DNA from 4 places in the Micromonospora sp. WMMD754 genome. Region 3 is predicted to be linked to each of the others. Evidence: riboswitches for the same ligand, from Rfam matches in the RefSeq annotation. Region 3 holds a riboswitch; each other region holds the start of a gene.
What was found. Region 3 has a riboswitch for cyclic di-AMP ahead of ACN27B_RS01930 (coiled-coil domain-containing protein). Riboswitches for the same ligand answer to the same signal wherever they lie in the genome.
Positions count from the first base shown of each region.

Region 1: another riboswitch for cyclic di-AMP. It lies ahead of ACN27B_RS19990 (C39 family peptidase); the one in region 3 lies ahead of ACN27B_RS01930 (coiled-coil domain-containing protein).
Region 2: another riboswitch for cyclic di-AMP. It lies ahead of ACN27B_RS26070 (transglycosylase family protein); the one in region 3 lies ahead of ACN27B_RS01930 (coiled-coil domain-containing protein).
Region 4: another riboswitch for cyclic di-AMP. It lies ahead of ACN27B_RS10145 (NlpC/P60 family protein); the one in region 3 lies ahead of ACN27B_RS01930 (coiled-coil domain-containing protein).

Region 1 is NZ_CP186058.1:4,114,447-4,122,193, forward strand. Features, by position in the region: gene ACN27B_RS19960 (uracil-xanthine permease family protein) at 1-77, opposite strand, end outside; gene ACN27B_RS19965 (alpha-ketoglutarate-dependent dioxygenase AlkB) at 174-818, opposite strand; gene ACN27B_RS19970 (polysaccharide pyruvyl transferase family protein) at 859-2,184, opposite strand; gene ACN27B_RS19975 (acyltransferase family protein) at 2,332-3,516, shown strand; gene ACN27B_RS19980 (hypothetical protein) at 3,596-3,955, shown strand; gene ACN27B_RS19985 (hypothetical protein) at 4,105-4,869, shown strand; cyclic di-AMP (ydaO/yuaA leader) riboswitch at 5,177-5,316, shown strand; gene ACN27B_RS19990 (C39 family peptidase) at 5,526-6,365, shown strand; gene ACN27B_RS19995 (hypothetical protein) at 6,423-6,974, opposite strand.
Region 2 is NZ_CP186058.1:5,544,999-5,552,745, reverse strand. Features, by position in the region: gene htpG (molecular chaperone HtpG) at 1-1,633, shown strand, start outside; gene ACN27B_RS26085 (SDR family oxidoreductase) at 1,699-2,397, opposite strand; gene ACN27B_RS26080 (winged helix-turn-helix transcriptional regulator) at 2,430-2,906, opposite strand; gene ACN27B_RS26075 (LLM class flavin-dependent oxidoreductase) at 2,983-4,545, opposite strand; cyclic di-AMP (ydaO/yuaA leader) riboswitch at 4,800-4,926, shown strand; gene ACN27B_RS26070 (transglycosylase family protein) at 4,931-5,530, shown strand; gene ACN27B_RS26065 (YbaB/EbfC family nucleoid-associated protein) at 5,702-6,151, shown strand; gene ACN27B_RS26060 (M4 family metallopeptidase) at 6,218-7,747, opposite strand, start outside.
Region 3 is NZ_CP186058.1:422,359-430,105, reverse strand. Features, by position in the region: gene ACN27B_RS01955 (BON domain-containing protein) at 1-291, opposite strand, end outside; gene ACN27B_RS01950 (hypothetical protein) at 475-879, opposite strand; gene ACN27B_RS01945 (STAS domain-containing protein) at 1,316-1,675, shown strand; gene ACN27B_RS01940 (SRPBCC family protein) at 1,719-2,231, shown strand; gene ACN27B_RS01935 (hypothetical protein) at 2,233-2,733, opposite strand; gene ACN27B_RS01930 (coiled-coil domain-containing protein) at 2,813-3,886, opposite strand; cyclic di-AMP (ydaO/yuaA leader) riboswitch at 3,891-4,021, opposite strand; gene ACN27B_RS01925 (cation diffusion facilitator family transporter) at 4,165-5,079, opposite strand; gene ACN27B_RS01920 (HelD family protein) at 5,156-7,273, opposite strand; gene ACN27B_RS01915 (alpha/beta fold hydrolase) at 7,459-7,747, opposite strand, start outside.
Region 4 is NZ_CP186058.1:2,104,593-2,112,339, forward strand. Features, by position in the region: gene ACN27B_RS10140 (N-acetylmuramoyl-L-alanine amidase) at 1-1,745, opposite strand, end outside; cyclic di-AMP (ydaO/yuaA leader) riboswitch at 1,966-2,103, shown strand; gene ACN27B_RS10145 (NlpC/P60 family protein) at 2,117-3,151, shown strand; gene dcd (dCTP deaminase) at 3,224-3,802, opposite strand; gene ACN27B_RS10155 (pyridoxamine 5'-phosphate oxidase family protein) at 3,881-4,426, shown strand; gene ACN27B_RS10160 (zinc metalloprotease) at 4,501-5,490, opposite strand; tRNA gene ACN27B_RS10165 (tRNA-Gly) at 5,692-5,765, shown strand; gene ACN27B_RS10170 (hypothetical protein) at 6,105-6,644, opposite strand; gene ACN27B_RS10175 (e9imm peptide) at 7,250-7,522, shown strand; gene ACN27B_RS10180 (PH domain-containing protein) at 7,662-7,747, shown strand, end outside.

The DNA of each region.
Region 1 (7,747 bases), 3.0 Mb from region 3:
ACGTCGCCGGGGCGGACCGAGCGGCCGTCGCCGTGCAGGGCCCACGGGGACCGGCGGGTGGTGGGGGACTGGGTCATCGGTCGCCCTTTCCGTCGTCGGGTGACGGGGGCGTGATCGACCCTGGGAGTTGTTTCTAGCACGGAGTCGGCCCACGGGAGGGCCCGGGCCGGTGGTCAGGCCACCCCGGCGGGTCGGAACTGGACGCTGACCCGGGGGCCGACCGGGCGGGCGGTCTTCGGCACGGCGTGCTCCCAGGTGCGCTGGCAGGAGCCGCCCATCACCACCAGGTCGCCGTGACCGAGGGGGAAGCGCAGGCTGGAGCCACCGCCGCCGCGCGGACGCAGCAGCAGCTGGCGGGGGGAGCCGAACGAGACGATCGCCACCATGGTGTCGGTGTGCGCGGAGCGGCCCTGGGTGTCGCCGTGCCAGGCGACGCTGTCCCGGCCGTCGCGGTAGAGGCACATGCCGGCGGTGACGAACGGCTCGCCCAGTTCGGGCGCGTAGTGCCGGGTGAGGGCGTCGCGCGCGGCGGTGAGCACCGGGTGCGGCAGCGGCCGGCCGGCGGCATACCAGCAGAGCAGGCGTGGCACGTCGACCTCGGTGTCGTACATGGTGCGGCGCTCGGCCCGCCACGGTACGTCGCGCCGCAGCGTGTCGAGCACCGCGTCGGAGCCGCGCACCCAGCCGGGCAGGTGGTCGACCCAGGCGCCCCGGCTCAGCTCGTGGCGGCGCGGCCCGGTCGGCCCGGCGAGCGGGCCCAGGGTCGGGCCCTGCTCGGCCAGGTCGAGCATCGAGGGCTGGTACGCGACGTCGGACACGTCGCCGATCGTACCCCGAAATCGAACAGGCGTACGACGGTCAGCGGCCCAGCATCCGGCGGACCGGGCCCGGCACGGCCTGCTTGATCCGCTCGCGCAGCCCCTGGCCGCGCAGCCCGGCGACCGTGTCGGCGAGCGCGCGGTTGTCGTCGCGCAGCCGCTCGATGCGGGTCAGCAGCTCCTCGCGCGGTGCGGCGCCGACCGGGCGGACCGCCGGCGGGAACACCGTCTCACGGACCCGCTGGTCGAACCGGGCGGCGCTGTCGCCGTCGGCGAACGACGTGCCCAGGTCGTGCTTGGCCAGGAACGCGGTGATCGTCGCGAAGCGGGCCTTGTGGCCGGAGTTGAGCGCGGTGTAGTCGGCCTCCGCGTAGAGGTCGGCGGCGTCGACGTCGGCGGGCACGTCCCGCATGATCCGGTGCGGGATGTCGAAGTAGCGGGCCAGTTCCAGCGTGCGCGAGTCGTGCGCGAAGAGGTAGCCGGGGGTGCCGGAGATCAGCGCGGTGATGGTGCCGTGGATCCGGGTGCCGAAGGCGAAGTCGTAGTCGGCCAGGTGCGCCATCCAGGTCCACGGGTCGACGAACATCCGCACCTTGTCCTCCACGAAGAGGGGGTGCGAGGTGTGCAGCGGCATCTCGCCGCTCTTGCCCCGGTGCTCGGGCGCGTCGCCGTAGAGCAGGGTGCCCAGGGTACGCAGGTCCTGCGGCACGTAGCAGAGGTTCGGGTAGCGCTCCCGGTGGTGGCGGACGACGGCGGCCATCGAGGCGACGTACGGGGAGATGGTCAGCGCGACCCGGTCGTCGGTGCTCAGCTCGTCCCGGGGCTTGTCCAGCCGGAAGGTGTCGCCGTGCAGGAACATCGACGGGCAGCCGATCTGCTCCACCGCGGAGAAGCCGAGCGTCCGCAGGTAGCTCTCGGTCACCTCGCCGCGTACGCCGATGCTGTACGACCGGTCGAGCACGGCCCGGCAGAACGCGCTGACCGGCTCGTCGATCTGGCGCAGGTACTCCCGGTCGCCGTCGACGTTGGTCTGCACGCCCACGCCGAGGACGACCACCGGGATCTTCAGGCGCTCGATCAGCCGGGTCATCGGCGTGAGGCGGTGCACGAAGCTGCGGCGGAAGGCGTTGGCCAGCGGGACCACGAACACGTCGTACCGTTCGTTGATCTCGTCGGCGAGGCGCGGGTCGGCCGGGCTGCGGGTCGCGGTGATCTCCGCCGTGGAGGTGGCCAGCAGCTTGTGCGCGGCGTGGCTGAAGACCAGGTTGCCCGTGTTGTCGCCGATCCAGTTGCCGGCGAACGTCTCCTCCGGCGTGAGGACGTCGAACGGGCCCTTGCGGGCGCGGAGCAGGATCCGCTGGTGCATCCGGTTGGTCACCTTCCGTACTGGCACGGCGTGTCCGGCGGGCCGGGTGGGCGCCCGCTCGGGCAGGAACGGAAATCCTATCCGCCGCCCGCCGGGGCCCGGCCGGGCCTCGGCACCCCGCTCCTCCCGGCGGGTAGGGTGCCCGGAATGACCAGTGCGCCGACCACCACCCGCGCTCCGCGCCTGCCGTCGCTGACCGGGTTGCGCTGGGTCGCCGCGCTGCTGGTCTTCGGCTTCCACGCGGGCACCATGCGGATCGTCGCCGAGCCGGATCTCAAGGCGGTGGTCGACAAGGCGTTCAGCCTGGGCCTGTCCGGGGTCGAGTTCTTCTTCATCCTCAGTGGATTCGTGCTGGTGTGGTCGTACCGCGACGGCGAGCCGGGGCGGACGTTCCTGTGGCGCCGGGTCGCCAAGATCTACCCGAACCACGTGGTCACCTTCCTGGCGGCGCTGGCCGTGGCGGCCTGGTTCGCCGACCCGGTGCCGCGGCTGGCCGCCCTCGGCAACCTCTTCCTGGTCCAGGCGTGGATCCCGTTCGGCGGCTACTTCTACAGCGTCAACAACGTGAGCTGGTCGCTCTCCTGCGAGTTGGCCTTCTACCTGTGCCTGCCGCTCGCGGTGCCGTGGCTGCGTCGGGCCCGTACCGGGGCGCTCCGGGTCGTGCTGGTCGCCGCGCCGCTGCTCATCCTCGCCCTGTGGCCCGGGCAGCAGCTGGTGCCCGAGGAGCAGCGGTGGTGGTTCACCCAGATCTTCCCGGTCACCCGGTCCTTCGAGTTCTGGATGGGCGCGGCCGCCGCCGAGCTGATGCGCCGCAACCGCTGGCGGGGCCCCGACCTGACCGTGGCCAGCCTGCTCTTCGTCGGCACCTGGGTGGTCGCCGCGTTCTGGGTCCGGGCCGAGTTCTGGGCGGCGCTGCTCGCGGTGGCGTACCTGCTGGTGATCACCGCGGCGGCGCAGGCCGACGTGCGGGGCCGGTGGACCCCCTGGCGATCCCGTCCGATGGTCTGGCTGGGCGAGGTCTCCTTCGCCTTCTACCTGGTCCACGTGCTGGTCATGGTGACCGTGCTGCGGCTCACCGGCGACTGGGGCACCGGACTGCCCGGGTGGCGGGGCCCGCTCGCGGTGCTCGGCTTCCTGCTGCTCAACCTGGCGCTCGCCGCCGCCCTGCACCGCTGGGTGGAGGTGCCGATGATGCGGCGTCTCGGCCCGCGCCGGCCCCGCCCCACGTCGGCCGCCGCCGCGCCGGCGCGGTCCGTGCCGGCGCCGAGGTCGCCCGCCGACGGCGGCACCCCCACCCCGATCGAGTACGCCGGGCGGCGCCGCCCCGACTGAGCGCGTCCACCCTGGTCGGTGGTGTCACGACACGCCGACCGAGAGTGCGCGGCGGTGGGATCGGCGGTAATTTGTACCCGTGCTTCCGATCGCGCTCACCTGTCCCGTGTGGTGGGTGGCGCGCTGGGCGGCACGCATGCTGGCCAGCCTGGCCGTGGTCGTCGCCTGCTCGCTCGGCGCCACGACGCTGCCCGCCGGTGTCGCCACGGCCGCCCCGGCGCCGGCCGGCCCGGCCGTCGGTCTGACGTCGCGTACCCCGACGGGCACGCCGGTCGCCTCGCGGCCGGAACGTGTCGACGTCGCCGAGCGGCCGGCCCCCTCCACCGGCGTCCCGGAGCCCGCGCCCCGGCACGCGGTCGCGCGGCCCGGCCACCGGGAGCCGGTTCCGTCCGGTCGGCACCCGGCGCCGGTCGGCCCCCGGGCCCCGCCCGCCCGCTGACCAGACGGGCCGTCCCCGGCCCGTCCCCGCACCCACCGAACCTCACCCCGCACCCGCCTCGGCGGCCCGGCGGCGCCCGTTCTGCGGCCGCGCCCCGCCCCGACCGGCGTGCGACCTTCCCGCCACGTCTTCTCCGTGAGGTGCCGACCATGTCGCAGACCGTTCTCCACCACTTCCTCACCGCCGTCCCCGAGGCCGCCGCGATCTGGTCGGCCCTGCTCGTGCTCGCCCTCGGCCTGCTCGCCGTGCTCGTCGCCCGTCCCGACCGCGACGGCGCGGCGGACCTCGAACCCGATCCGGTCGACGCGGAGGCGCTGCACCGGGCGGACCTCGCCCGCTACGCCGACGAGGTGGCGGTGGCCGCCACCGGAGCCGCCCAGACCGCCCGCCGACGACGCGAGCGGTGGCTGGCCGTCCAGGACGAGGCGGAGCGGGCCTGGGTGGCTTTCGACGAGGCGGAGGCGGCCGCCCGCCGCCTGGCCGGCGCCGCCGCGCTGCCCGCGCCGCGCACGCCACACACCCCGTCCGAGTACGCGGCGCGGGAGCGCTGGCTGCACCACGCCGCCATGGCGGCGCACTGGCGGGGTGACCTGACCGCCCGGCAGCTCGCGGACGTGCTGGCCCACCGCAACGGGTGGGACCCGCGTCGCCATCCGGCCGAGCAGGAGATCGTGCTGGCCCGGACGATCCGTGACGGCCGACGGGCGGCCTGGGAGGCGGCCGCCGAGCGGGAGCGACAGGCCTGGCGGGACGCGGAACTGGCCGCCGACGCGGCGCGGACGCTGGCCGCCGAGACCTACGCGGCGGCCGCTGCGGTGCGGCCGTCGCCCGCCCCCCGCGCTGCGTCGGCCACCCGCGTCCGGGTGCCCACCGTCGTGCGCGGCGCTCGCTGGCGGCCGGCCCGGGTCGGCTGAGTGGCGGTCTCCGCCGAATCGTTACCCGAATGCGGTGAGCCCGCTCACGTGCGGCCCGGAAACGGGCGCTCGGCGCACAACCGGTCAGCCGACCCGACAATTGCGGGGCGTCGGCCGGTCGAATGCCCGCTTTTCGCCTTCCGATGCCGGCTCGAACCCTTGTCCCCATTGAGTGAAGTCAGTAACCGGCTGTTCCGATATCCGTAGTCGCGGACGACGTTTACGCAGGTGGGAGCGCTTGGCTTGAGGCGTACCCACCGGTAGTGTCGGCGCGTCCGGTGCGGTTTCCGATCGCAGACGGCGACGCCGCACCGACCCGCCTAATCGTGCATACGAACCGGGGACCCACAGCAACACCGGGGTGAATCCGCGAGCCACGGCCCGCGGTAGGGCGTACTTCCCGCCCGAATCCGTCAGCTAACCCGGTCGGCGGCCACGGAAGGAGTTCCATTCCTCGTGCGAACCACCCCCCGATCGTCCCCCCACCTCCACGGCCCGGTGGTGCCGGCGCTCGCCTGACGGCGACGCCCACCCGATCCCCCGTGTGCGCCCGGCTGTCCGGGCGCTCCGTCCCGCGGCCGTCCCGCCCCGTCGAACGCGCGTGAGGTCCTCCGCGCGTGGGGCCGGCGTGTGCCGCTCACGCCCTGGAGGAACCCGTGAAGCACCACCTGAAGCGTCAGCTGCGGCGTCTCGCCACCGAGCGCCCGTACCAGATCATCGCCGGTTCGGCCGCCGCCCTCGTGTTGGCCGGCGGCACCGGTGTCGCCCTCGCCGCCACCGACGACACCCCGTCCCGGTCGGAGAACACCGTCGCGGTCGCCGAACTCGGCTCCCGCCTCGGCGAGGCCGCCAGCCGCGGCGAGGCCCGCATCGCCGTCCCGTCGCCGAGCGCGTCGCCCAGCGCCGCACCCACCGCCTCGCCCTCGGCGAAGCCGGCGGCCAAGGCCACCACTGACCCGGACACCAAGCCGAAGCCCAAGCCGAAGCCGCCGGCGAGCAAGGTGCTCGACTACGACTACCAGGCGCAGACCACCTACTACTACTGCGGCCCGGCCGCGGTGCGCAACGCGCTCAGCGCCACCGGCATCGAGCGGAGCCAGGACACGCTCGCCGTCGCCCTCGGCACCACCGAGATGGGCACCAACTCGGCCGAGGACACCACCCGTGTGCTCAACCAGCAGGTCAAGGGCAACCCGTACCGGACCCGCATGATCCCGGGCGCGGCCACCCCGGCCCAGATGGACCGGCTTCAGGCCGACGTGGTCACGGCGGTCAGCAACGGCCGCGCGGTCGTCGCCAACGTCGCCGGCGACGCCACCGACACCAACGGCGGCTGGCACTCGTTCCCGGGCGGCCACTACATCGCGGTGGTCGGCTACAAGAACGACGGCCGGACCGTCCGGATCGCCGACTCGGCCGACCCGTCGCTGCCCTCGTACTGGGTCACCACCATCGACCTGGCGAACTGGATGGCGACGCGCGGCTACTCCGCCTGACGCCTCTCGCTACACGCGAAGGCCGGCACCCCGGGTTCGGGGTGCCGGCCTTCGGTCTTACTTGGTCCAGTGCTCGGCCACGATGTCGGTGGCCTGCTTCTCCCACTGCGCGTACGCGTCCGGGTAGGCGGAGACCTGGACGGTCTGGGCGGCGTCGGTCAGGGGCATGGTGTCCCAGCCGTCGACCTGCTTCAGGCCCTTGAGGAAGGCCAGGGTCGAGTACTCGGGGTCGGTGATCTGCTCCGGCGTGCCCCAACCCGAGGACGGGCGCTGCTGGAACAGGCCCAGCGAGTCGTGGTCATTCTTGTCGCCGAGGTGCCCGAGGTTCTCCAGCTTCGACTCCTGCAGGGCGGTGGCGATCGAGATGACCGCGGCCCGCTCGGGCAGGCCGGCCTTCTTCGTCGCGGCGATGATCGCCTTGGCGTTGGCCAGCTGCTCGTCGTTCAGCGTGATGGTCGACTGCTCACCCTGCACGGACGCGACCGCGACGGGCTTGCCGGCGGCGGCATGGGCGGTGTCGGCGTGGGCGGCGACCGGACCGGCGAACACACCACCGGTGAAGGCCAGACCAGCAACACCCAGGATGCTCTTGCGCAGGATCGTGTTCATGACGGGGGCTCCATTCGGGGGTCAACACACCCGGGGGGGTGTGGGCACCGTCAGGCGCTCAAGAAGTCTTGGGGGGGACCCGGCACGCTCGTGGAGCCTGGGGGTCAGCTCACGGGGGCCGGGGATGTCCGGTTGGCTCGCGGGGCGGGGGCCTCGTCGCGGCGCCGGGATGATGTGTGACGACCGGCGGCCTGCCGCCATTCCCCGGGGGGCGGGGCGGCGGCTCAGGGGTTCGCTGCCTGCTCGGTCGTTCACCCGTCTACAACGCCGCCGACCCACCGCCGATTCCGCGTCCAGGGTGCCGCCCACCACCACCGAACCGGACACCCCACCGCATCCCAGGCGCCCGGGTGAAAGCCCACGGGTGCATCCGGACACCCGCAGACACCCGTGACGTTCCACCCAGCGGCCGCCAGCCCCGTCGGTGGAACGTCATGGCTGCATCCCGGCCGCGGAGACACCCATGACGTTCCACCCAGCGCCCGCCAGCCCCGTCGGTGGAACGCCGTGGGTGTATCCCGGCCATGGAGACACCCATGGCGTCCCACCCAGCGCCCGCCAGCCCCGTCGGTGGAACGTCATGGGTGCATCCCGGTCCGGTAGACACCCACCCCGTTCCACCCACCGTGAGCCGACGCCGCGAGTGGAACGCCATCGGTGTGTCACGCCGTACCAGAGTCCGTTCCGTCCGAGGCCGGGCAACGCCCACGAAGCACGGCCCGCGCCCGTGGCCGTCTCCCGGCGGTGAGAAAGGTGCCCAGGCGGTGTGCCGT
Region 2 (7,747 bases), 1.6 Mb from region 3:
CCGCGACGAGGTGGTCGGCCTGATCGGCACGATCGCCAAGTCCGGCACCGCCGAGCTGCTGCGCACGCTGCGCGAGTCCAAGGACGCCGCCGCCGACCAGGACCTGATCGGCCAGTTCGGGGTCGGCTTCTACGCCACCTTCATGGTCGCCGACCGGGTGACGCTGCTGACCCGGCGGGCCGGGGAGACCGGCGGCACCCGTTGGGAGTCCACCGGCGAGGGCACCTACTCGGTGGAGGCGGTCGACGAGGCGCCGCAGGGCACCTCGGTCACCCTGCACCTGAAGCCGGTCGACGCCGACGACAACCTGCACGACTACACCGCCGAGCGGACCATCCGCGAGATCGTCAAGCGCTACTCCGACTTCATCGCCTGGCCGATCCGGATGAGCGTGGACGTCCCCGGCGAGGACGGCGCCGCCACCCGCGAGGAGCAGACGCTCAACTCGATGAAGGCGCTCTGGGCGCGCTCGCGCGACGAGGTGGACGAGGCCGAGTACAAGGAGTTCTACCGGCACGTCGCGCACGACTGGGCCGACCCCCTCGAGACCATCCACATGCGCGGCGAGGGCACGTTCGAGTACGAGGCGCTGCTCTTCCTGCCCTCGCACGCCCCGCTCGACCTGTTCGCCCCGCAGGGCCGTCGTGGCGTGCAGCTCTACGTCAAGCGCGTGTTCATCATGGACGACTGCGAGGCGCTGATCCCCAACTACCTGCGCTTCGTCAAGGGCGTGGTGGACGCGCACGACCTGTCGCTGAACATCTCCCGGGAGATCCTGCAGCAGGACCGGCAGATCCGCGCGGTGCGGCGGCGACTGGTCAAGAAGGTGCTCGGCACGCTCAAGGACATGTCCGCCGAGTCGTACCGCACGTTCTGGACCGAGTTCGGGCCGGTGGTCAAGGAGGGTCTGCTGGAGGACCCGGACAACACCGAGGCGCTGCTGGACCTGGTCCGCGCGGCCAGCACCCACGACCCGGCCGAGCCGACCACGCTGCGCGCGTACGTGGAGCGGATGAAGGACGGCCAGACCGAGATCTACTACGCCACCGGCGAGAACCGGGCCACCATCGAGAACTCGCCGCACCTGGAGGCGTTCCGGGCCAAGGGTTACGAGGTGCTGATCCTCACCGACCCGGTGGACGAGGTGTGGGTCGAGCGGGTCGGTGCGTACGACGGGAGGACGCTGCGCTCGGTGGCCAAGGGCCAGGTCGACCTGGAGACCGAGGAGGAGAAGGAGAAGGCCGAGGCCGAGCGGCAGGAGTACGCCGACCTGCTCACCTTCCTCGGCGGCGCGCTCACCGACAGCGTCAAGGAGGTGCGGCTGTCCACCCGGCTGACCACCTCGCCGGCCTGCGTGGTGGGCGACGCGCACGACATGACGCCGACGCTGGAGAAGATGTATCGGGCGATGGGTCAGGAGGTGCCCCGGGTCAAGCGGATCCTGGAGCTGAACCCGACCCACCCGCTGGTCACCGGGCTGCGCAAGGCGCACGGCGAGGGTGGCGACACCGCCGCGCTGACCGAGACCGCCGAGCTGCTGTACGGCATGGCGCTGCTGGCCGAGGGCGGCGACCTCGTCGACCCGGCCCGCTTCACCCGGATCCTCGCCGACCGCCTCGCCCGCGGCCTGTAGGTGTAAGGAAGGGCCCCTTCTTATCGCTTCGTGCAGAGGAAGGGGCCCTTCTTAACACCGGACGCTCAGGGGAGGGCGGGGTAGAGGGCGGCCACGCCGCCGGACAGTCCGGCCTGGACCCGGCGGGCGACGTCGTCGGCCAGGATCTCGTAGCTGTCGGACTCGATGCCGTCGGCAGCCATCCGGGCGACCTCGACCGGGTCGGCCTTGGGCCCGGTGACCCGGGCGGCCATCTCGGTGTCCATGTAGCCGACGTGCAGGCCGGCGACCCGGACGCCCCGGCCGGCCAGCTCGACGCGCAGCGCGTTGGTCATAGACCACTCGGCGGCCTTCGCCGCCCCGTACGCGCCGACGCCGGGGAACGTGAACCAGGACAGGGCCGACAGGACGTTCAGGATCGTCCCGCCGCCGTTCGCCGCGATCCGGGGCGCGAACGCCCGCACCACCGACAGCGTGCCGAGGTAGTGCGTCTCCAGCTCCAGCCGGATCTGGTCGAGGTCGCCGTCGAGCAGGTCGGCGCCGGTGCTCACGCCGGCGTTGTTGACCAGCAGCGTCACGTCGCCGGCGCGCTGCGCGGCGGCGGCCACCGAGGCGGGGTCGGTGACGTCCAGGCGTAGCGGGGTGACGCCGGGCAGGTCGACGCCGTCCGGGTTGCGCGCGCCGGCCCAGACCGTGGCGCCCCGCGCCACGAGTTCCGCGGCCAGGCGTCGGCCGAAGCCGCGGTTCGCGCCGGTGACCAGGGCGGTGCTTCCAGCGATCTTCATGTCTCGCTCCGAGGATGCTCAGGGTGGGTGGATCAGGAGGTCCGCAGGCCCGGACCGGGCAGCACGGCCAGCTCGTCGGCCGGCACGTCGTGCCCGGCGTCGCAGCGCAGCCGGGCGTGCACGTCCGCCCCGCAGTCGTGGTGGGTGACCAGGACGGACGGGCCGACCTCGTCGGCGGCGTACGCGTCGCCCCACTGGCGGAGGGCGACGAGCACGGGCAGCAGGTCGCGGCCCTTGGCGGTGAGCACGTACTCGCCGCGGGTGCGCTGCCCGGGCTCCCGGTAGGGCCGCCGGTCGAGCAGGCCGTCGGCGACGAGCTGCTTGAGGCGGGCGGCGGCGACCGGCTCGCTCACGCCGACCCGGCGGGCGAAGTCGTCGAAGCGTCGGGTGCCGAACGACGCCTCGCGCAGCAGGAGCAGCGTGGTGCGGTTGCCGACCACCTCGAGCGCCCGGGCGATCGAGCAGTTGGCGGTGGACCAGGAGTCGCGCTGCGCGAGGAAGTCCGTCATGGGACCGACGCTACCGAGCTGACTTAGGAAAACAAAAGCCAGCTATCTCACGTCGCGGCCCGGGAATATCCGCCGGTCACAGCTGACCGGGGTAGAAGCCGTGCCGGGCCAGCGGCTCGACGATCTGGTGCTCCTCGTACGACAGATGGGACAGCAGCGTGTCGGTGAGCAGGTCCACCGCCTCCTGGAGCCCGGTGAAGTCACCCGGCCGGCCGATCAGCTCCACCAGCGCCCGGTCGACACCCTCCACCACGCCGTGGATCACCACGTGCTCCTCCTCCAGCCGGTCCAGCACCGCCGCCAGCCCGGCGTCGGCGCGGCGCAGGTGCGGGAAGACCGAGGCGTCCTCCAGGCCGTGGTGCTGGGTCACCACGGTGCAGTACGCCGCGCAGTACGCGCCCAGCGTCCAGTTGTTCTGCCGCAGGGTCATCTCGTTCAGCGCGGCCCGCGCCCCGCCCGGCGAGACCGCGCCCCGGGTGACCTGTTCCAGCAGGTCCCGCACCTGGGCCAGCTCCCGGCGCAGGTGGTCGTGCACGTCCACCAGATGTTGCCCCGCGGCCTGCGCGTGGGCCGGGTAGACGTGCCCGGCCGGCGCCGGCGGGGCGGTCGGACGGGTCGACTCGTCCCAGAGGCGGCGGGCGCTCAGGCGTACCCCCGGGTCGGGCGTGGGGGTGACCGCGAGGGTGGTCGGGACGCCGCCGGCGGCCTGCTCCCGCGCCACGGCGCGGGCGCCGCTGCCCGGCGTGGTGCGCTCGGCCGCGACCAGCTCCCGGACCGCCGGCGCCACCTCCTGGGCGAAGAGCTGGATGGCGCGCGGCTCGTCACTGCCCAGGACGAAGGTGGTGATGCCGTGCTCCAGGGTGAGCCCGGCCAGGTCCTCCACCCACCGCCGCGGCGGCCCGGCCAGGAACCCCGTGGACGCGCGGGTGAAACTGCCGGTCACGTTGAGCATCCGGCGGATCTCGCCGGGGTCCCGCCCGGCGGCCCGCGCGCCCTCGTCGACCAGCGCGTTGAGCGCGGGCAGCTCGTCGGGCCCCTTCGGCAGGTAGGCCAGCGACGGCAGCCAGCCGTCCGCGGCGCGACCGACCAGGCGCAGCATGCGCGGCTTGTACGCGCCCACCCAGATGCCCACCGGATGGGCCGGCGCCGGTCCGCGCTTCGCGCCGACCACCCGGTAGTGCTCCCCGGCGACGCGGATCATCCCGCGTCGGTCGGTGCCCCAGACCTCCCGGATGACCTGGATCGCCTCGTCGAGCGCGTCGACCGCCGCGCCGGGGGAGAGCCGCCGGCCGCCGGCCGCCTCGATCGCGTCCCAGAACGCGCCCGCGCCCAGCCCCAGCTCGACCCGGCCGCCGGTGAGCAGGTCCAGGCTGGCCACGCTGCGGGCGAGCACCACCGGTTGGCGCAGCGGCAGGTTGAGCACGTTGCCGGCCAGTCCGATCCGGTCGGTGGCGGCGGCCACGTACGACATCAGCGTCCACGTGTCCAGGAAACCCGGCTGGTAGGGGTGGTCCTGGAAGGTGACCAGGTCCAGCCCGACCTGCTCGCAGAGCGAGGCGAGGGCCACCACCTGGTCCGGCCGTCCGGCGGTGGGGGTGAGGAAGCCGCCGAAGGCCAGCTCGTGTCCGTGCTCGGTCATCCGTGCCGCTCCTCGTGCGATCTTGCCGGTCCCGCCCACGGTAGCCCGGGGCCGGGGCGTCCGGGCGGGGCGTCCGGATCCGGCCCGGACGTCCCGCTACCACGTCGCCGCGTGCCGCGTGCCCGGTCGCCCGCCTGGGTGACGAACATCCCAAGAAGTGGGCGATCGTCCGGATTCGTCCTTAGCGTCGGTGGCGTCCGCAGTCGTGGACACCACGGGCCGGTAACGCCTAATCCCGCCGCCGGCCCGGCGGTAACCGAACCTCGGCGGGAGCGGGGGACCCAACGTTCCTCGGTGCACGTCACCTCGGGGTGAAGCCGCCAGCGGCGGCCGGGCTCCTCGGCCCGAACCCGACAGCTCACCTCGTCGGCGTGGAGGAATCCCCATGGCAACTGCATACGCAGCCCGTCGTACCGCCGTCGGTGTGGTCCTGGCCGGCGCCGCGGTCCTGTTCGCTCCGGCCGTCCCGGCGAGCGCCTCCGGTGTCAACTGGGACGCCGTCGCGCGGTGCGAGTCCGGCGGCAACTGGCACATCAACACCGGCAACGGCTACTACGGCGGGCTCCAGTTCTCGCGCGGCACCTGGAACGGCCACGGCGGGAAGAAGTACGCCGCCCGGGCGGACCTGGCCAGCCGGTCGGAGCAGATCGCCGTCGCCGAGCGGGTCCTGGACGGGCAGGGCATCGGCGCCTGGCCGGTCTGTGGCCGCAAGGGCGGATCGGGCTCGTCCCCGAAGAAGGCGGCCGACCGTGCCGCGCCGAGGAAGGCCACCGACCGGCCCACCACGACGAGGTCCACTGTGGGCCGACCGGCCGGGCGGGGCGGCGCCGGCACCTACCGGGTGCGCTCCGGCGACACGCTCTCCGGCATCGCCGTCGCGGCGCACGTCGCCGGGGGTTGGCGGGCGCTGCACGAGCGCAACCGCGCTGTCGTCGGCGACGATCCGGGCCTGATCTTCCCGGGTCAGCGACTGCGCCTGCGCTGAGCCGCCGAACGCCCGGCCGGGGCTCCGGCCGGGCGTTCGCGGTCGCGCGACACGCCGGACGCGCGGCGCCCGACCTGCTCGCTTGCGGGCGGGGCCGGCCGGTGACCGTGCTCCGTCGGTGCCGGTTGCTATGGTCACGATGCTCGGCTAAGACGTGAAGAAAGCGCGGATATGACCATCGACCCGTTCTCGGCCGCCGCGAGCCTCGACGAGCTCCTGAGCCGGACGCAGCAGGCGCTCGCGGCGATGCGGTCCCGGGCCGGCGTGCACCCCGACGGCGAGCCGGGCGAGTTGCTCCGGGCCGAGGGCGCCGCGGCCGACGGCCGCGTCCGGGCGGTCGCCGTCCAGGGTGGCCGACTGGACTCGGTCGCCGTCGACCCGGACCTGGCCGGCGAGCCGCTGGAGGTCCTCTGCGGACACGTCGTCGCCGCCGTCAACGCCGCGCTGGCCGAGCTGGACGCCCGGGTCAGCGACTCGGCCCGGGCCGACGCCGACGCCCTGGCGGCCCGCCTCGGCGGCCTGCCCGACCAGGCGGAGCTGTTCAGCCGCGCGATGCACGAGGTGGCCGCGCGGATCCCACGTGACCGGGGCGCCGCGTCCCGGGCCGGCCGCCCGGCCTGACCGGCCTGCCGACGCGACGAAGCGGCCGGCCGCCCGGAGGACGACGACCGGCCGCTCGCCCTACGGTCAGCTCAGGGTGACCGCGGTGTCGTCGACGACGAAGGACGTCTGCAGGGAGCTGTCCTCCACGCCGCTGAACGAGATGGTCGCCGTGGTGCCGGCCAGCGACGAGACGTCGAAGGACCGCTGCACGTAGCCGGTGGCCTTGTTCAGGTTGGAGTAGGTCGCCAGCGTGGTGCTGCCGGCCTTGACGGTGAGCTTGTCGTACGCGGTGGTCGTGGTCGACTCCGCGCTGTCGATGTGCAGCCAGAAGCTCAGCGTCGCGCGGCAGCCGGCCGGAACGGTCACCGACTGGCTCAGGGTGTCGGTGTGCGACGAGCCGTAGCCGTCGAGCCACGCCTTGTACGAGCCGCCGTGCGCGGCCTGGCCGCTGTCCGTGGTGATGACGCCGGACGAGGCGGTCCAGTTCACGGTGCCCGACTCGAAGCCGGGGTTGGCCAGCTTGTTGCCGGAGCAGCCGCCCGACGGCGGGGTGGTCGTGGTGGTCGGCGTCGGCGTCGGGGTGCCGCCGGCGCACGTCGGGTCACCGGACTGGGCCGGCACGCTGACCGCGTTCCAGGCCGCCTTGACCGCGTCGAACTCGGCGCAGCTGCCCGGGTAGAGGTTCTTCGCGGCCTGCAGCGTCCAGGTGCGGTACTTCAGGTACGACGAGGACGAGGTCTTCAGCAGCATCGCGTTGTACATGATCTTGATGGCCTTCTGGATCCCCAGGCCGGTCACGCTGCTGCCGTTGCAGGTCGAGCTGGACGGCTGCCCGTTGGTCGGGCTGCTGCCGTTGGCCAGCAGGTAGAACCAGTGGTTGCCGGGGCCGGCGGAGGCGTGCACCTCGCCGCCCGGGACGCTGCTGGAGTAGCAGTTCGGGTCGCCGAGCGCGGACGGGTTGTACATGTTGCGGATCGGGCCGGAGCCGACCAGGTTGATCTTCTCGCCGACCAGGAAGTCCGGCGCGTCGTAGCTGGACGGCTCGTTGGCGAACCACTCGGTGGCCGCGCCGAACGTGTCCGCCACGAACTCCTGGGTGCCGCCGCCGGAGATGCCGCCCGGGGTGTGGTCGTCGATGCCGTGGCCGATCTCGTGCGCCACCACGTCGAGCGAGCCGATCCACTGCCCGGCGGTGTTCTTGCCGATCTGCACCTGGGTGCCGTCGTAGTAGGCGTTCTGGTCGTTCAGGCCCACCCGGATCGGCCAGTAGCCGCCGTTGCCGTCGGCGCCGTTGCGGCCCAGCCACTGGCTGAGCATCTTGTGCTCGGTCTGCGCGGCGAACAGCGCGTCGACGCAGCCGGTCTCCTTGTTGGTGGCGGTGCCGTTGCCCCAGGCGTCGTCGGAGCCGCTGAACGTGGTGTTGTTCGCCGCGTCCTGGCAGCTCAGGTTCGTGACGGTCGGGTCCTTCATGGAGTACGTGGTGCCCGACTTGGTGGTGTTGAGCGAGAGCGGACTCGGGCCGTTCCAGGCGCCGGTGCCGGTGCCGTGCACGATGTGCTCCTGCGTGCGCAGCACCGCCCCGGTGCGGGCGTCGACGTCGACGGTCAGGCGGCT
Region 3 (7,747 bases):
CTCCAGGGCGCGGGCGGCGGCGACGGCGATCTGCGGATCCTCCCGGCCGGCGGCGGTGTCGATCCGGACGGCGAGGTCGTTGGCGACCGCGCGGACCCGGGCCACCCGGTGCGCGGCCCGCTCGGCGGCCCACTTCTTGGCGTAACTGTCGACCCGCCCGGTCAACGTCACCACGCCGTCGGTGACGGTCACCCCGATCTCGTCGGGGCCCACCCGGGGTTCCCAGGTCAGCTCGTCGAGCACGGCGGACTGGATGTCCCGGTCCGTACGCGTGGTCGTCTCGGTGGCCATCCGGCTTTCCTCCCCGTCGGTCGGCGACGCGGGCACGTACTCCCGCACCACCGATCCTGGGCGCGGACCGGGTGACCCGCCCTCACCCGATCCGGGCGAGGAACGCCCCGCCGGGTGGTGGAGACGCCGGTGGCCGCCCCCGGGGGTCGGGGGGCGGCCACCGGCCGGCTCGTACGGCCCCGGTCAGCCGTCCAGGCCGGCGGGGGAGTTGGGCCGGTCGACGTCGACGAACTCGATCTCGTCGGCGACCCGGTCCCGGCTGCCGGCGGCGCGGGCGGCGGTGCCGGCGGCCCAGCCGACGGCGGCGCCGGCCAGGGCCGCGGCGATCAGCAGCGTCCAGGGCAGCGCGGGCCGGCGGCCGGCGAGCGCGTCGAAGGCGAGGCTGGCCCGCCGGCGCGCCTCGTCGGCGGCGGTGCCGACCAGGTCGGTGGCGTCGTCGGCCAGGCCGGAGGAGTTGCGACGGGCCGCCCGGGTGGCGTCCCGCACGCTGTCACCGGCGGAGCCGACGGCGGAGAGCAGGTGCTGCCACGCCTGGTCCGCGACCCGCTCGGGCTTGCTGCGGCGGTCCATCAGGCTGGATCCGAACATCGTTCTACCTCCTCGGGTGCCGAAGCCCGGCGGCCACTTCGGACTCCGGTGTTCATCCGGCGCGTCACGGTTCACTCCCCGTGGGCTGTGCCCCGTCGGCGTGCGCGCCAAACCCGTCCCGACCGCGGCCCGGGCCGCCGTCGGGGCGAACCGGACGAACCGTGGAGAACGTGTCGGGGACCGGGTGTCCGCGCGAGGTGCGCGGGCCCGCTACCCTGGGTCGGCGGATCGGCCGGTCCGGCCCGGTCGTTCGGCCGGTCGTGGTCCGCGTCGAAGGGGAAATTGGAACCCGGAGGTCCGGATTGGGTTCGCCCAGGTGTGCCCACTCCGCGAATTGCTCATCCCGGGGGGTGGCGACGGGGGCCGTCGGAGGAATACTCTCGGTCGCGGCCCGCGTACTGATGAGGCGCCCGTACGGGCGAGTGGAGGTGCTCGCGTGAGCCTGTCGATCGTGAAGTCGGTGCGTCCGGGTGGTGTCGTCCAGATCGCGCCCCGTGGGGAGATCGACGTCGACACCGCGTACGAGGTGCGGGAAGCGATCGCCGAGGTGCTCGCGAAGGCCCGTCCCGCCCGGATCGAGCTCAACATGCGGCTCGTGACGTTCATCGACTCCGTCGGCATCAGCGCCATGGTCGCCGGCTTCCAGACGTGCGAGGTCAGCGGCGTCAAGCTCGTGGTCACCGAGCCGAGCCGGTTCGTGCACCGGCAGCTCTGGGTGACCGGCCTGCTCGGCCTCTTCGGCGCGCCCGAGCCCTGGTTCGCCGACGACGCCCCCGAGGTGCTGCCCGGCGCCTGAGCGCCGCCCTCGACCCCCCTCCGGCCTGGGGACCTTCGACCCGTTGCCAGCCCGGCTCCGGTACGGGACGATCGTCGCGACCCACGACGGCGAGGGGGATCGGTTGCAGAGCAGCGACAGCTTCAGCTACACCGTGCAGGCCCGGTGCACCCGGGCGGACGCGGTGGCCCTGCTCGGCGACCTGAGCCGGCAGGGCGAGCTGCATCCGCTGATCGTGCGGGTCCGGCAGGTGCCGTCGCGGCCCGGAGCGCTGGCCAGCTATGCGATCACCGACCGGCTGGAGCTGGGCCCGCTGCACTTCCCGGTGACCTACCAGGCGGACGTGCTGGTCGCCACCGAGGACGAGGTGGTCACCGTGGCCCGGCAGCAGCCGGCGACGACGGTTCGCAACCACACCCGGCTGCGCGACGAGCCCGACGGCGTGGTGCGGATCGACGTGGAGATCACCCTCACCGCGCCGGCCCCGCTGTTCGGCTACGCGTTCCGCCAGGCCCGTGCCGCCCACCTGGGCCTCGCGGCCCGTCTGGGCGCGACCCTGGAGGGCCGGCCGGCCTGACTCAGCCGGCCCGCCCCGCCGGGGCCGGCCGGCGGGCGGGCGGGCGCAGCCGCCCCCACGGCTTCCAGGTGGACAGCACGGTGGCGACGAGCAGCAGCGTGGTGGAGACGGCGGGCGGCACCACCAGGTCGGTCCGCAGGTGCGCGTCGGCTGCGCCGGCCAGCGCGCCGAGGTGCCGGACCCGGGGCGTCAGCAGGAGCAGCACCAGCCCGAGCATCACGGTGGTGAGCGCGAACTTCACCAGCACCCACCGCCACCGCAGCAGCCCCCACGGGGTGAGCAGCGCGCTGGCCACCCCGATCAGCCAGACCGCGACGCTCAGCGGCGCGAACAGCCAGGTGACCAGCAAGGCCGCGGCGGGGTAGACGACCTCCGGGTCGGCGCCGCGCAGCCCGGCCACGCCCAGCGCGAGCAGCCCCAGGTCGACGCCGAGCCAGCCGAGCGAGGTGACCAGGTGCGCGGTGAGCAGCGCCTTGCGTCCGCCGGGGGAGAGTCGTCTCATGCCACCGATCGTCGGCCGTCGCGCGGCCCACGTCGTGGGCCGCGCGACGACGCCCGGGGTACGTCGGGGAGCGTAGTGCTCAGTAGACCGACAGGTGCACGTGGTTGGTGTGGTCGCTGGACGGGTCGCCGTTGCCGCCGCTGTAGGACTTCCAGCCGCTGCTGGGCAGCCAGATCTGCTTGAACCAGATCACGTAGAGCACGGCGAGCGGGTCGGCGTTGCGCACGAAGTACGCGGCCAGGTTGTTGCCGTACGTCCTGTCGCCGCCGCTGGCCACCCCGCCGAAGCCGTTCTTCTGGGCGGCGAAGTCGCAGGCGCGTCCCTTCGGGTGCTCGCCGGAGCCGCTGGGCCGGTGGCAGGAGACGTACCGGGTGAAGCCGGCGGCCTTGGCCTGGTTGAGCGCGTGCAGGGTGCGCGGGGTGATGCAGCCGTCGGCCGGCGTCGGGTCGTTGACGCTGCACGACTCCGCCGGCCAGGAGCCGTCGGAGTTGCGCTTGGCCGGCGTCGCGTTCGCCGTCGAGGTGCCCCGGACGCCGCCGCTGCCGGCGGACGGCCGGTCGTTCGCCACCTCCAGCGCCCGCTCGGCCTGCTGCTTGCGCTTGGCCATCACCGTGACCTGCTTGCGCTGCTCCCGGATCTCGCCGTCGAGCGCGGCGCGGGTCCGGGTCGCCTCGTCCCGGGTGGTGATCAGGTCGCGCAGCGTCCGGTCCTCGTGCGCGGCGACCTGCTCCAGCGCCGCCGCCCGGTCCATGAAGCCCTCCGGGCTGCTGCTGCCGAGCAGGGCCGCGGCGGTGCCCATCCGGCCGGTGCGGTACGCCACCTCGGCGATCTCGCCGACCTTGGCGTCGCGTACGGCCAGTTCGGCGCCGACCGCGTCGAGTCGCTCGGTGAGCTGCTTCTGCCGGGCCACCGACCGGCTCAGCGCGGCCTTGGCCTCCAGCCAGCCCTTGCTGGCCGCGTCGAGTTGGGCGCGCAGTTCGGGCGTGCCGCCCTCGTCGTCACCGCCGGGGGCGGCGCGCAGGCCGGTCGGGGAGGCCGACCACGTCGCCGCGGCGGGGGAGGCCGGCACGGTCACGACGCCGAGGGTCAGCATCGCGACGAGCAGGGCCGCCATCCGGGCGGCCGTCCGTCGTACAGGTGCCACTGGGGGCATTCACATGTCCTTCCGTCAACCGCCGACCGGGTTAGCTGACGGGTTCGGGACGGAAGATCCCTACCGCTGACGCGGATGCACCCCACGTACGTGGTTCCCCGGCTCGCCCTGCGGGCGATTAGGCGACGGCCGCTCCACCGGCGCCGGGATGGCGCCCGCGGTGTGGCCGCGACCGAGCCTACCGGCGTTGCCCGGGGCCGGCTCCGTCGCCCGGAGCGGTGATCCCGGCAAAGCCGGCATTACGCCACAATAGCGGCCGAGATTTAAGTTTGCCCTAATTACCACTCGGTCGGGCCGCACGCTCCGGCCGACGCTCCGGGTTCGATCTGCAACGTGGCGTGATCGATCGAGAAGTCCTCGTGCAGGGCGGCCCGGGCGGCGGCCAGCACGGTGGCGACCTCGGCGCCGGGATCGGTGGTCAGGTGCGCCGAGGCCACCTCCATGCCCGAGGTCAGCGTCCAGACGTGCAGGTCGTGCACCTCCGCCACGCCCGGCACGGCGGCCAGCCGGTCGTGCACCGCGGTCACCTGGAGGTGTTCCGGCGCGGCCTGCACCAGGATCCGCACCGCCGCCCGGCCGAGCCGCCAGGTGCGGGGCAGGATGAACAGACCGATCGCCACGGCCACCAACGGGTCGGCCCACCACCAGTCGGTGACCGCGATGACCAGCGCGGCGCCGATCACCCCGAGCGAGCCGAGCAGGTCGCCGAGCACCTCCAGGTACGCGCCGCGCAGGTTGATGCTCTCCTGCGCCCCGGAGCGCAGCAGCGCGAAGGCGCCGACGTTGGCGAGCAGGCCGAGCACCGCCACCACGAGCATCGGGCCGGCCAGCACCTCCGGCGGGTCACCGAACCGGCGTACCGCCTCGACCAGGACGTAGACCGCGACCGCGCCGAGCAGCACCGCGTTCGCCAGCGCCGCGAGGACCTCCAGCCGGTAGAGGCCGAACGTGCGCTGCGGATCGGTGGTGGCGCGCCGGGTGGCGGTGATCGCGGCCAGTGCCATGCCGATGCCGAGCACGTCGGTGAACATGTGCCCGGCGTCGGAGAGCAGCGCGAGCGAACCGGTCGCGAAGGCGGCCACCGCCTCGACCAGCATGAGGGCGGTGAGCAGCGCGAACGCCGCCCAGAGCCGGCCCCGGTGGCGGTGCGCCGCGTTGGTCACCGCACCGCTGTGGTCATGACCTGCGCCCACGCACACACCCTTCCCTCCCGCACCCCGGCCAGGCCCAATGTATGTTCACATCGCTATGTGTGCAAGTGAGGGTGGATCACCCGGTCGGGTCGAGCGTGGTGAGGCGCTGGGTGGCCCGGGACAACGCGACGTAGAGCGTGCGCACCCCCGAGCCGGGGTCGGCCCGGATCTCGCTCGGCGCGACCAGCACCACGCCGTCGTACTCCATGCCCTTGGCCTGCAGGCTGGTCACGACCTGGAGCCGGCCGGCGCCGAGGCCGTCCAGCCAGCCGGCCACCTCGTCCCGGCGCGGCACCGGCGTGATCACGCCGACGGTGCCCTCCACCTCGCCCAGCAGGACCCGGGCCGCCTCGACGGTGCTCGCCGGCAGCTCGGCGGCGGGCACCGTACGCTCGACCGGCGGCACGCCGGTGGAACGCACCGCGTCGGGCAGCGTCAGGTCCGGATACAGCCGGCGGATCTCCGCCGCCGCCACCGCGAAGATCTCCGCCGAGTTGCGGTAGTTGGTGGTCAGCTCGTAGCGGTGCCGCTTACGCCGGCCCAGCGCCTGGTCGCGGGCCCGGTCCAGCTCCTGCGGGTCGCCGGTCCAGGCGGTCTGCGCCGGGTCGCCGACCACCGTCCAGGACGCCAGCCGGCCCCGGCGCCCGATCATCCGCCACTGCATCGGCGAGACGTCCTGCGACTCGTCCACCACCACGTGGGCGTAGTCGCGGTAGTCCACCGGACGCTCCCGGGCCGCCGCCCGGGCGGCGCGCTGCCGGTCGGCGTGCGTGCTCAGCTCGCGGACGCCGCCGGCCAGCTGGTAGGGGTCCCGCTTCGGCTTCGCCCGCCGCACCGGAGTGCCGAGCAACGCGTCCAGCTCGTCCAGCAGCGCGACGTCGGCGACGGTCGGCCCGTCGGCGTCCAGCGACCGGTACGCCTCGGTGAGCGACCGGATCTCGGCCGAGGAGAGGATCCCGCCGGCGTAGCGGCGCAGCCGGTCCGGGCGGGCGAGCCACCCCAGCACGTGGCGCGGGTGCAACCGGGGCCACCAGGCCTTGAGGAACTCCCGGAACTCCGGCCGCTCGATGATCTCGTCCTCGAACGCGGGCTGCTCCGGCAACCGGCCCACCCGCAGCGTGCGGGCCTGCGCGTAGAGCGCGGCGAGCACCGCGTCGAACGCCGACCGGCGCACCTCGTTGCGGCGCGCGCCCCGGGTCAGCGTCCGGTCCCGGATGCCGTCCAGCGCCGGCCGCTCCAGCCGCAGCAGCTCACCGCGGTAGAGCAGGCGCAACTCCGCCGGGGAGTCCGGCACCGCGTCCCGCACCGCCCGCTCCAGCACCCGGCGCATCCGCAGCGACCCCTTCACCGCGGCCACCTCCGGCGGATCGGTCCGGGTCGCCGACATCCCCGGGAAGAGCGAGCCCAGCGAGTGCAGCGTGGCCGTCTCCTCGCCGAGCGAGGGCAGCACCGAGGCGATGTACTCGACGAAGACGCCGGACGGCCCGACCACCAGGATGCCGCCGCCGGCGTAGCGGGCCCGGTCGGAGTAGAGCAGGTACGCGGCCCGGTGCAGCGCCACCGCCGTCTTGCCGGTGCCCGGGCCGCCGGAGACGATCGTGACGCCGCCGGCGGGGGAGCGGATCGCCTCGTCCTGCTCCCGCTGGATGGTGGCGACGATGTCCCGCATGCCCCGGCCGGTGGCCCGGGACAGCGTGGCCAGCAGCGCGCCGTCGCCGACCACCGCCATGTCCGCCGGGGCCGCCTCCGGATCGAGCAGGTCGTCCTCGATCCGGGTGACCTTCTCCGCGGCCGACTGGATCGTGCGCCGGCGGACGACGCCGCGCGGCTCGGCGGGCGTGGCCTGGTAGAACGCCGCCGCGGCCGGCGCCCGCCAGTCCACCACCAGCGTCTCCGCGTCCTCGGCGCGCACGCCCAGCCGGCCCACGTGCAGCACCTGCCCGGTGCGCAGGTCCAGCCGGCCGAAGACCAGCCCCTCGTGCTCGGCGTCCAGCACGTGCCGCCGCTGGGCGGCGTGGAAGACCATCGCGTCCCGCTCGACCAGGGCGCCGAAGGTGCCCACCCGGGCCAGCCGGTACCCCTCCCGCTCGGCGTCGGCCGCGGACCGGCGCAGTTCGGCCAGCCGGGCGTACACCCGGTCGAGATGCCGCTGCTCGGCGGCGATCTCCCGGTCCAGCGTGGTCTGGTCGGTCAACGCGGTGCTCCTGGGGTCGGACGGCACGACGGGCTGAATGAGGGTACGGGCCGCCGGCAACGCGGACGTCGGGGCCATGCCGCCGGCCGGGGCCGCGTCCACGGCGGTTGCCCGTTATCCGGTCGTTCCCACCCGTTTTCCGGGCCGTCGCACCGCGGCCCGGCGTGGCACCGCGACGGTGGCCGTCAGGGTGTGACGGCGGCGACGGCGGCGGGGTCGCCCCCACCCGCGCCCGGCGCCGCGAGGACCCGGTCCAGCACCCCGGCGACGGCCGCGTTGACAGCGTCCGGCCGTTCCATCATCAACATGTGACCGGCGCCGGGGCAGACGGTCAGCTCGGCGGTCGGCAGCGCCGCCGCGATGGACTCGGCGCAGGGCGGCGGGGTGAGCCGGTCCCGGTCGCCGACCAGCGCCGCCGCCGGCAGCCCGCCCAGCGCGGTCAGCGTCTCCAGCCGGTGCTGGGCGCCGATCGAG
Region 4 (7,747 bases), 1.7 Mb from region 3:
GGGATCGTGGCCCTGCCGGGCCGCGGGGTCACCACGAAGCCGGTGGCCCACTTCGCGGTCGGCGCCGACGCCGGGTTGAGGAACCACGCCTTCTGGCCGAGGTACCAGATCGCCGTCCAGTCGCCCTGCCGCCCGGCCACCGCGTACGTCTGGCCGGCGGAGGCGCGGGCGCCGTGGTCGGAGATGTACATCGTGTCCGGCGTGCCGTCCGGGCGCAGCCCGAGGTCGTTGACCAGCGGGGCGTCCGCGCTCGGCGCGGTCCGCAGGACCACCGCGGAGGAGCCGCGCGACGGGCAGGTCTCGGCCGGCGGGGTGGGCGTCGGGACGCCCGGCGGCTGCTGGTTGCAGCCGACGAACGCCGGCCGGTTGGTGGCGAAGTCCGGGTCGATGGTGACCAGCCCGGTGCGGGCCGTGCCGGTGCTCCGGAACGGCGCCTTCATCAGGTCGAAGTAGTGCGACCAGTCCCAGTAGGGGCCCGGGTCCCAGTGCATGCCCTTCACCGTGCCGGCGGTGGTGCCCGGCACGTTGTCGTGCCCGATGATGTGCTGCCGGTTGAGCGGGATGCCGAACTTCAGCGCGAGGTGGCGGACCAGCTTGGCCGAGGCCCGGTACATCGCCTCGGTGTACCAGGTGCCCTGACCGGCGAAGCCCTCGTGCTCCAGGCCGATGGACTTGGCGTTGACGTACCAGTTGCCGGCGTGCCAGCCGACGTCCTTGGCCTTGATGTGCTGGGCGACGTAGCCGTCCACCGAGCGCAGCGTGTAGTGCCAGCCCAGGTAGTCGGCCCGCTTGACCAGGTCGACGCTGGGGCCGAAGTAGCCCTCGGTGTCGTGGATGACGATGTATTCGATCTTCTGCTGCTTCGGCCGGTTGCCCAGGTCGTGGTTGCCGTAGTCGCCCGGGTCGGCGCTGAGCTGCTCGTACGGCGCGGGGATCCACTCACAGGCCAACCGGACCGGGCACTCCAGGCCGTCCGGCCGCTGCGCGTGGCGCAGGCCGAGCCGGGCCAGCCGGGACCGGTCCGGCCGGGCGGTGGTGGCGGCCAGCGTGACCCGCTGCCCGTCGTCGGTGGTCCGGGTCGCGCCCTGGCCGAGCTGGTCGTAGACCTCGTCGGCGAAGGCCGCCGCCGCGTCGGCGGTGTCCGCGCCGGAGTAGCGGGCCACCGCGCCGTACCAGGCCGCCGCGTCGGTGCCGGCGCCGACCGGCCCGCCCAGTGCCTTCTGGTAGGACGCGAGCAGCGCCGCGCCACCGCGGATGTTCGCCGCCGGGTCGGTGCGCAGCGTCTGCGCGTCGAGCCCGGTGAGCGTCGCGGCGGTGTCGATCGTCTGCAGCGAGGCGCGGGGCAGCGGGGTCTCCCGTGCCGGCGCGGCGGCGGTGGCCGGGTCGAGGGTGAGCGGGCGGGAGTCGTCGCCGCGCGGGTCCTCGTCCTCGTCGACGTGGGCGCTGCCCGGGGTGGCGAGGACGTGCGCCGCGTCGGTCAGGTGCATCGGGCCGTAGCCGCCGCTGGTGCTGGGCTGGCCCGGGTGGGTGTCCCAGCGGGACTCCAGATAGGAGACGCCGAGCAGCACGTTCTGCGGCACGCCGTACTCGGTGGCCGCGGCGGCGTACTGCTGCTGCCGGTCGGTGGCGGGTCCGGCCGTCTCCGGCGCGGCGGTCACCGGGCCGGTGACGGCCAGCGCGGTGGCGGTCGCCACGGCGGCGGCCAGCAGTATCCGTCCGCCCGACGGCGGGGTGGAGAGGTGCATCGAACCTCCTGGACAGGGATGGGGGTCACTGCGTCCCCACCCTCACTCCGCAGACCCGCGAGGGTCAATACCTTTCCAGCAGGTAATCCTTAATGAAAGAAAACTTCACCCAGGTGTCGGTACGGAGTGTCACGGCGTCCCGAGTTGCGGATCGATAACGACGGCTCCTACTCTGGTGAATCGTCGGCCGCCAGTCTCACCGTCCAACCCGGTCGGTGACGGTCCGACACCGCCGAGTCGCCCACGGGCGAGCCGGGGAACCAGGTACCTGGGGTGAATCCGCAGCGGAGCTGCGGTAGGGCGGCTCCCTTCCCGTCCGAATCCGTCAGCTAACCCGGTAGGCGGTCAGGAAGAAGGAGTACGGACGCCCGGTGGCACTCCATGCCCCGCGGCCGTCGTCGAGCCGGTCGGTCGACCGGCACGTCGTCGCGCCGCGTTCCCGCTGGTCCCGCTTCACCACCGCCCTCGCCGCCCTGGTCGGCACCGCCGTCGTCCTGACCGGCGGCGCCACGGCGGCCCACGCCGAACCCTCGGTCGCCGAGATCGAGGCCCAGATCGACCGCGACTGGAACAAGCTCGAACCGGTCATCGAACAGGTCAACGCCGTACGCGAGCAGCTCGCGGTGCGGCGCAAGCAGGCCGACGCGCTCGGCCGGCAGATCGCCCCGCTGCAGGCCCGGGTGGACGCGGCGCTCGGCCAGGTCGGCGGGCTCGCCGCCGACGCGTACAAGGGCGACAACCTCTCCACCGTCAACGCCCTGCTGGGCAGCCGCTCGCCGGGCGACCTGGTCAGCGGCCTGGAGCTGCTCGACCGCTTCGCGCACCACCAGCAGGAGCAGGTGCGTGCCGTCGCCGAACTGCGCGACGAGCTGGCCGCCAAGAAGCGGCCGCTGGACCAGATGGTCGCCGACCTGAGCCGCACCGAGGCGCAGCTCGCGACGAAGAAGAAGCAGATCGACGGCGAGATCGCCCGACTGCAGAAGCTACGTCTGAAGGTCTACGGCAACGGCGGCGGCGGCCCGCTGCGCCCGGCGCCCTGCCCGTCCGGCTACCCCGGCGGCGCGGCCGGGGTCGCGGTCAAGTTCGCCTGCGCCCAGATCGGCAAGATCTACGTCTGGGGGGCCGCCGGCCCGGACCACTTCGACTGCTCCGGCCTGACCATGGCCGCCTGGGCCAAGGCCGGGGTCTCGCTGCCGCACAACGCCCGGCAGCAGCACGACGTGACGAAGCGGGTCAGCCGGTCCGAGCTGCGCGCCGGTGACCTGGTCTTCTACTACGGCGACCTGCACCACGTGGGGATGTACGTGGGCGACGGCTGGGTGGTGCACGCGTCCCAGTCCGGCAAGCCGATCACCATGAAGCGCGTCGACGACGGCGACATCAACAGCTACGGCCGCCCCGCCTGAGGTGTAAGGAAGGGCCCCCTCTTAACGCATTCTGCATAGGAGGGGGCCCCTCTTAACAAGCGGCGCTCGGCGTCAGCGGGTCGGCCAGGTGCGCCAGCTCTGCCAGGACCGGCTCGGCGTCGGGCCGCGCTGGCCCTGGTAACGCGATCCGTAGACGGCCGAGCCGTACGGGTGCTCGGCCGGCGAGGAGAGCCGGAAGATGCAGAGCTGACCGATCTTCATCCCCGGCCAGAGCGTGATCGGCAGGTTCGCCACGTTGGACAGCTCCAGCGTGACGTGGCCGGAGAAGCCCGGGTCGATGAAGCCGGCGGTGGAGTGGGTCAGCAGGCCGAGTCGGCCCAGACTGGACTTGCCCTCCAGCCGCCCGGCGAGCTGGTCACCCAGCGAGATGACCTCCAGCGTGGAGGCGAGCACGAACTCGCCCGGGTGCAGCACGAAGGGCTGGCCCTCCGGCACCTCCACCATCGACGTCAGGTCGTCCTGCTGCACCGACGGGTCGATGTGGGTGTAGAGATGGTTGTTGAAGACCCGGAACAACCGGTCCAGGCGTACGTCGATGCTGGACGGCTGCACCAGCGTGGGCTCGAAGGGCTCCAGCGCGAGCGTGCCCGACTTGATCTCGGAGACCAGGTCGCGGTCGGAGAGCAGCATCGGAACACCATAGCGACCGGTACGGGTGACCTGCGTGTCGCACTACTTCTTCGTACACGTGTTCGATAGAATGTCCGCATGGCTTCCTGGTCCGAATTCGCCGCCGACGAGCCCCGCCTCGCCGACGAGATCCGCCTTCTGATGCAGCAGTACGGGCCGGGCTTCGGCTACCTCGCCACGGTCCGCGCCGACGGCGGCCCCCGGGTGCACCCGGTCTCCCCGGTGATCACCGCCGACGGGCTCTGGTGCTTCGTCATCGACTCCCCGAAGCGCCGCGACCTCGAGCGGGACGGCCGCTACGCGCTGCACTCCTTCCCGCCGGAGGAGAGCGACGACGAGGCCTACGTGGCGGGCCGGGCCCGTCCGGTGACCGATCCGGCCACGGTGGCCCGACTGGCCCGGGTCGCCCGGGCGGCGCCGCAGGGTGACTGGCGGCTGTTCGAGTTCACCGTCGACGTGGCGATGCTGACCCGACGCGACCCGGTGGCCCAGCCGGGTGCCGGCCGGCCGCAGATGCGGGTCTGGCTCGACCCGCGGGGCGCCACGCCGGCATGCCGTGACCCGCTCGCCGCGGACGGCCGGCGCGGCCGGCACGGCTTCGACACCCGCCGCCCGGCTGCCTGAGCCGCCTGCCGAAACGACAGGTGCCGGCCCCGTCCGAGAACGGGACCGGCACCTGTCGTGTGGTGCGGGTGAGGTCAGGCAGCGCGGTAGGCGTTCCACGCGGTGAGCATGCGGCTCGCCTGGCCGGCGGTGAACTGGTACATGCAGGAGTCGTAGGTGTAGTCCATGAAGTTGGTGATCGGGTCCTTGCCGGCGGTGGAGCAGGTGTCCCGGCCCGTCGGGCACTGGTAGGCCGGCGACGCCTCGGCCGGGGTGTCCGAGACGCTGTCACCCGAGCCGGAGCAGCCGCCCTGGAAGGTGTGGTAGAGGTTCAGCCAGTGGCCGACCTCGTGCGTACCGGTGTCGCCCTGGTTGTAGTTGGTCGCCGTGCCGCCGGGCAGCGACTCGCTGAGCACGACCACGCCGTCCATGCTGTCCAGCTTCCGCTTCGGGAAGGTCGCCCAGCCGAGCAGGCCGTCGCTCAGCTCGCCGAGGTAGATGTTGAGCGTGTTCTTGCCGCCCGTGCGCAGCGAGGTCTTCATCGAGCGCTCGGCCGAGGAGCCCTGCACGATCGGGTACCACGACGGGTTCGTCACCCGGTTGATCTTCGTGAGCTGGAACGCGAACGCGGTGGCCGCGCCGCCGGTCGAGCCCGCGTACGACTGGTTGAGCACGGTGATCTGCTGGTTGATCAGCGAGTCCGGGATGTTGCCGCCGGCCCGGGTGCTGTTCTCCTGGATCACGTGCACCACGACCGGGATGGTCACGGAGGCCAGCGGGGTGACGGTGGGGCCGGTCCGGAAGTTGGCCCGCTCGCGCTGCGCGGCGGCGAGGTCGGCCTCGCGCTCGCGGACCTGCTGGGCGGTCAGGTGGTTCGGGTCGAGCCGGGGGTGGCCGCCCTTGGCGACGCGGGCGTCGGCGTGGCCGTGGGTGTCGGCCGGCTCGGCGCAGACGCCGGCCGGGGCGGCCGAGAAGGCCGAGGCAGCGGGGACGACGCCGACGGCGGCGGTGCTGAGCAGCAGCGCGAGGGTCGACGTCGCGACACCGGCGGTACGCCGGGTCAGCAGGTTGGGACGGGGTCCCATGGGCCCACCTCTTTCTGACGGCGTGGCAGGGGGTGTGTCACGCCGGGTCGGAAACGTGGAGCAGACGTTACATCCCATCGACGGATTTGAGAACGCCCATATGTTGCCGGCACGCAACATCCTTGATCCACTCCGGCGCGGCGGCGGGGCGGGGTGCCTGGGTGCACGGGCGTGGTGACCTCAGGTACAGTGGTGCCGCCTGCGGGTGTAGTTCAATGGCAGAACATCAGCTTCCCAAGCTGACAGTGCGGGTTCGATTCCCGTCACCCGCTCCAGCACGAAGGCCCTGGCCAGGACTCGCCTCCCGGCCAGGGTCTTCGACGTTCCACCGGCCATCAGCGCCCGTCCGGCCGCCACGGGCCACTGGCCACCGCCGTCATCAGCACGGCCCGCAGCAGTCAGTACGCCCTCGCGGCCGTCGTCTCCGAGACGCCGTTGCCGAGCAGCCTCGCCCGCCACTCGCGGATCATCGGCGTATCCAAGCGGCTCAGCTCCACCCCGCCCAGGTACGGGGTGATGCCCCTGCCGAGGCAGCCACCGGTACAGCGCCGCCTCAGCAGCCTGTCCAGGGCTGATGTTTCCGGATGTGCCCTCCCGTGCCCGCCGCTTCGCTCCTACGTGAGGGGGTCGGTGCTGATGTGGAGCACCATCCCGACCAGAGCCAGCACATCCACCGTCAAGAGGACGAGGTGTGCATACCGGTACCGGCGCACCATCGTGCCGGCTGCAAGTGTCGCCGGCGTGTGGTCCAAGAGCGCCGCGATCTTGTTCAAGCGCGTTTGGTACCCGCCCGGACGCACCCGGTTGTAGCCGCCTACGCCCGGGGTCAGGGCGGCAATCGGAATGGGCGAGTGTCCGGAGACCTGCAGCTCGATGCTGAACCCATCGATGCGGACTCCCTCAACCAGTGACCGCGGAACGCCGTATCTGACGAGCGGATTGCCCACGACGACATGCGTGCGGGTCACCGCCACGAAGGCAGCCGGCCCCGCAAGGTACATGAGCAGCACAAGCGTGCCGATCGGCGTAAGAAACAACAGCAGTAGTGTCTGTGGGGTGTAGGGGATGCGGGAGGGCGCCACGAAGACGAAAATGCCGGCCGCCGTTAACATGGCGATCGCCAATAGGGCGAGCGGGTCATTCCGCCGGATCATGGCCTCAACTCCCCATCAGGCCAGCTGACCGTCCCACGCTGATACGGTCAAGGTCACCAACTGCACCGAGGGCTCCGGTCTGCGTCGGTGCCCCAGGCTAGCGGCAGGTCCCACACCGGCTGACAGCAGTTCTGACCTTTGCAAGGCAGGGTCATGATGTACGCGTGGCGTGGAATGCGCGGAAGGCACTGGACCGCTGGTGCGGGCGTACACCCGGAAAGGCAGCACGAGTTGGGTGGTCCCTCGCCTTCCTTGCTGGCTACGCGCTATGGGGCTGGGCCGTGCACGACTGGGCCGATGCCCACGGCTACCGCGGCTTGCTCGATGGATGGCGCCCGTGGTACTTCGCCGTCGCCGCCGTGACCTACTGGCCGCCTGTGTGCCTCCTCTGGTGGTCGATGTTCCCGAGGACAGGACTACTTCCTTGGATGCGCGGGTGAAGGAGCCGGCCGGGCCATCCACGGGCCACAAGGTGGTTGTCGCCAAGGGCCAAACCAGTCCACGTGAGAGCGCGCCGGACGGGCGTAGGGCCGCCTGCGCAGCCGATCTTGTGAGATTCCCAAGTGCCGATGGCGCGCCATTAGCTCTGCTCGGAGGAGGCCGCCATGCCTACAAAGCTGACCCGGGACGAGGCCGTCGCCCTTGTTGAGCGGATCATGCGGCTCGACTATGCCGACGAAACCGAACTGAACAACTGGCTGGACAGACTCGATCGGGACCTCGTCTATCCCGCCGTCTCCGAGCTGATCTTCATGATCACCCCAGAGTTGACGGCCACCGAGGTTGTCGACCGTGCTCTGGCTTACCGGCCGATCGGAATGCGTGCCGTGCCGTGGTCCGAGCCACCGGTCAGCCAGTGCCGTGACCATGAACGTTGACCGGAGATCCCGTTTCGGGCGACGACGACGCCTCCCGGCCGGGCTGGGCCTGGTGCGCGGATCGTCGATGATGTCGTTGCGGGTGCTCATGGGGCCTACGGCGCTCGGCGTTGTCGCGTCACATGAATGGAGGTCGGAAGTGCCGATCGACATGAACGAGGTGCGCGTGTGGCGACTGGGCCGCATAACGAGGGTCTTCGCCGGCCTGCTGTTGGGCGTCATGAC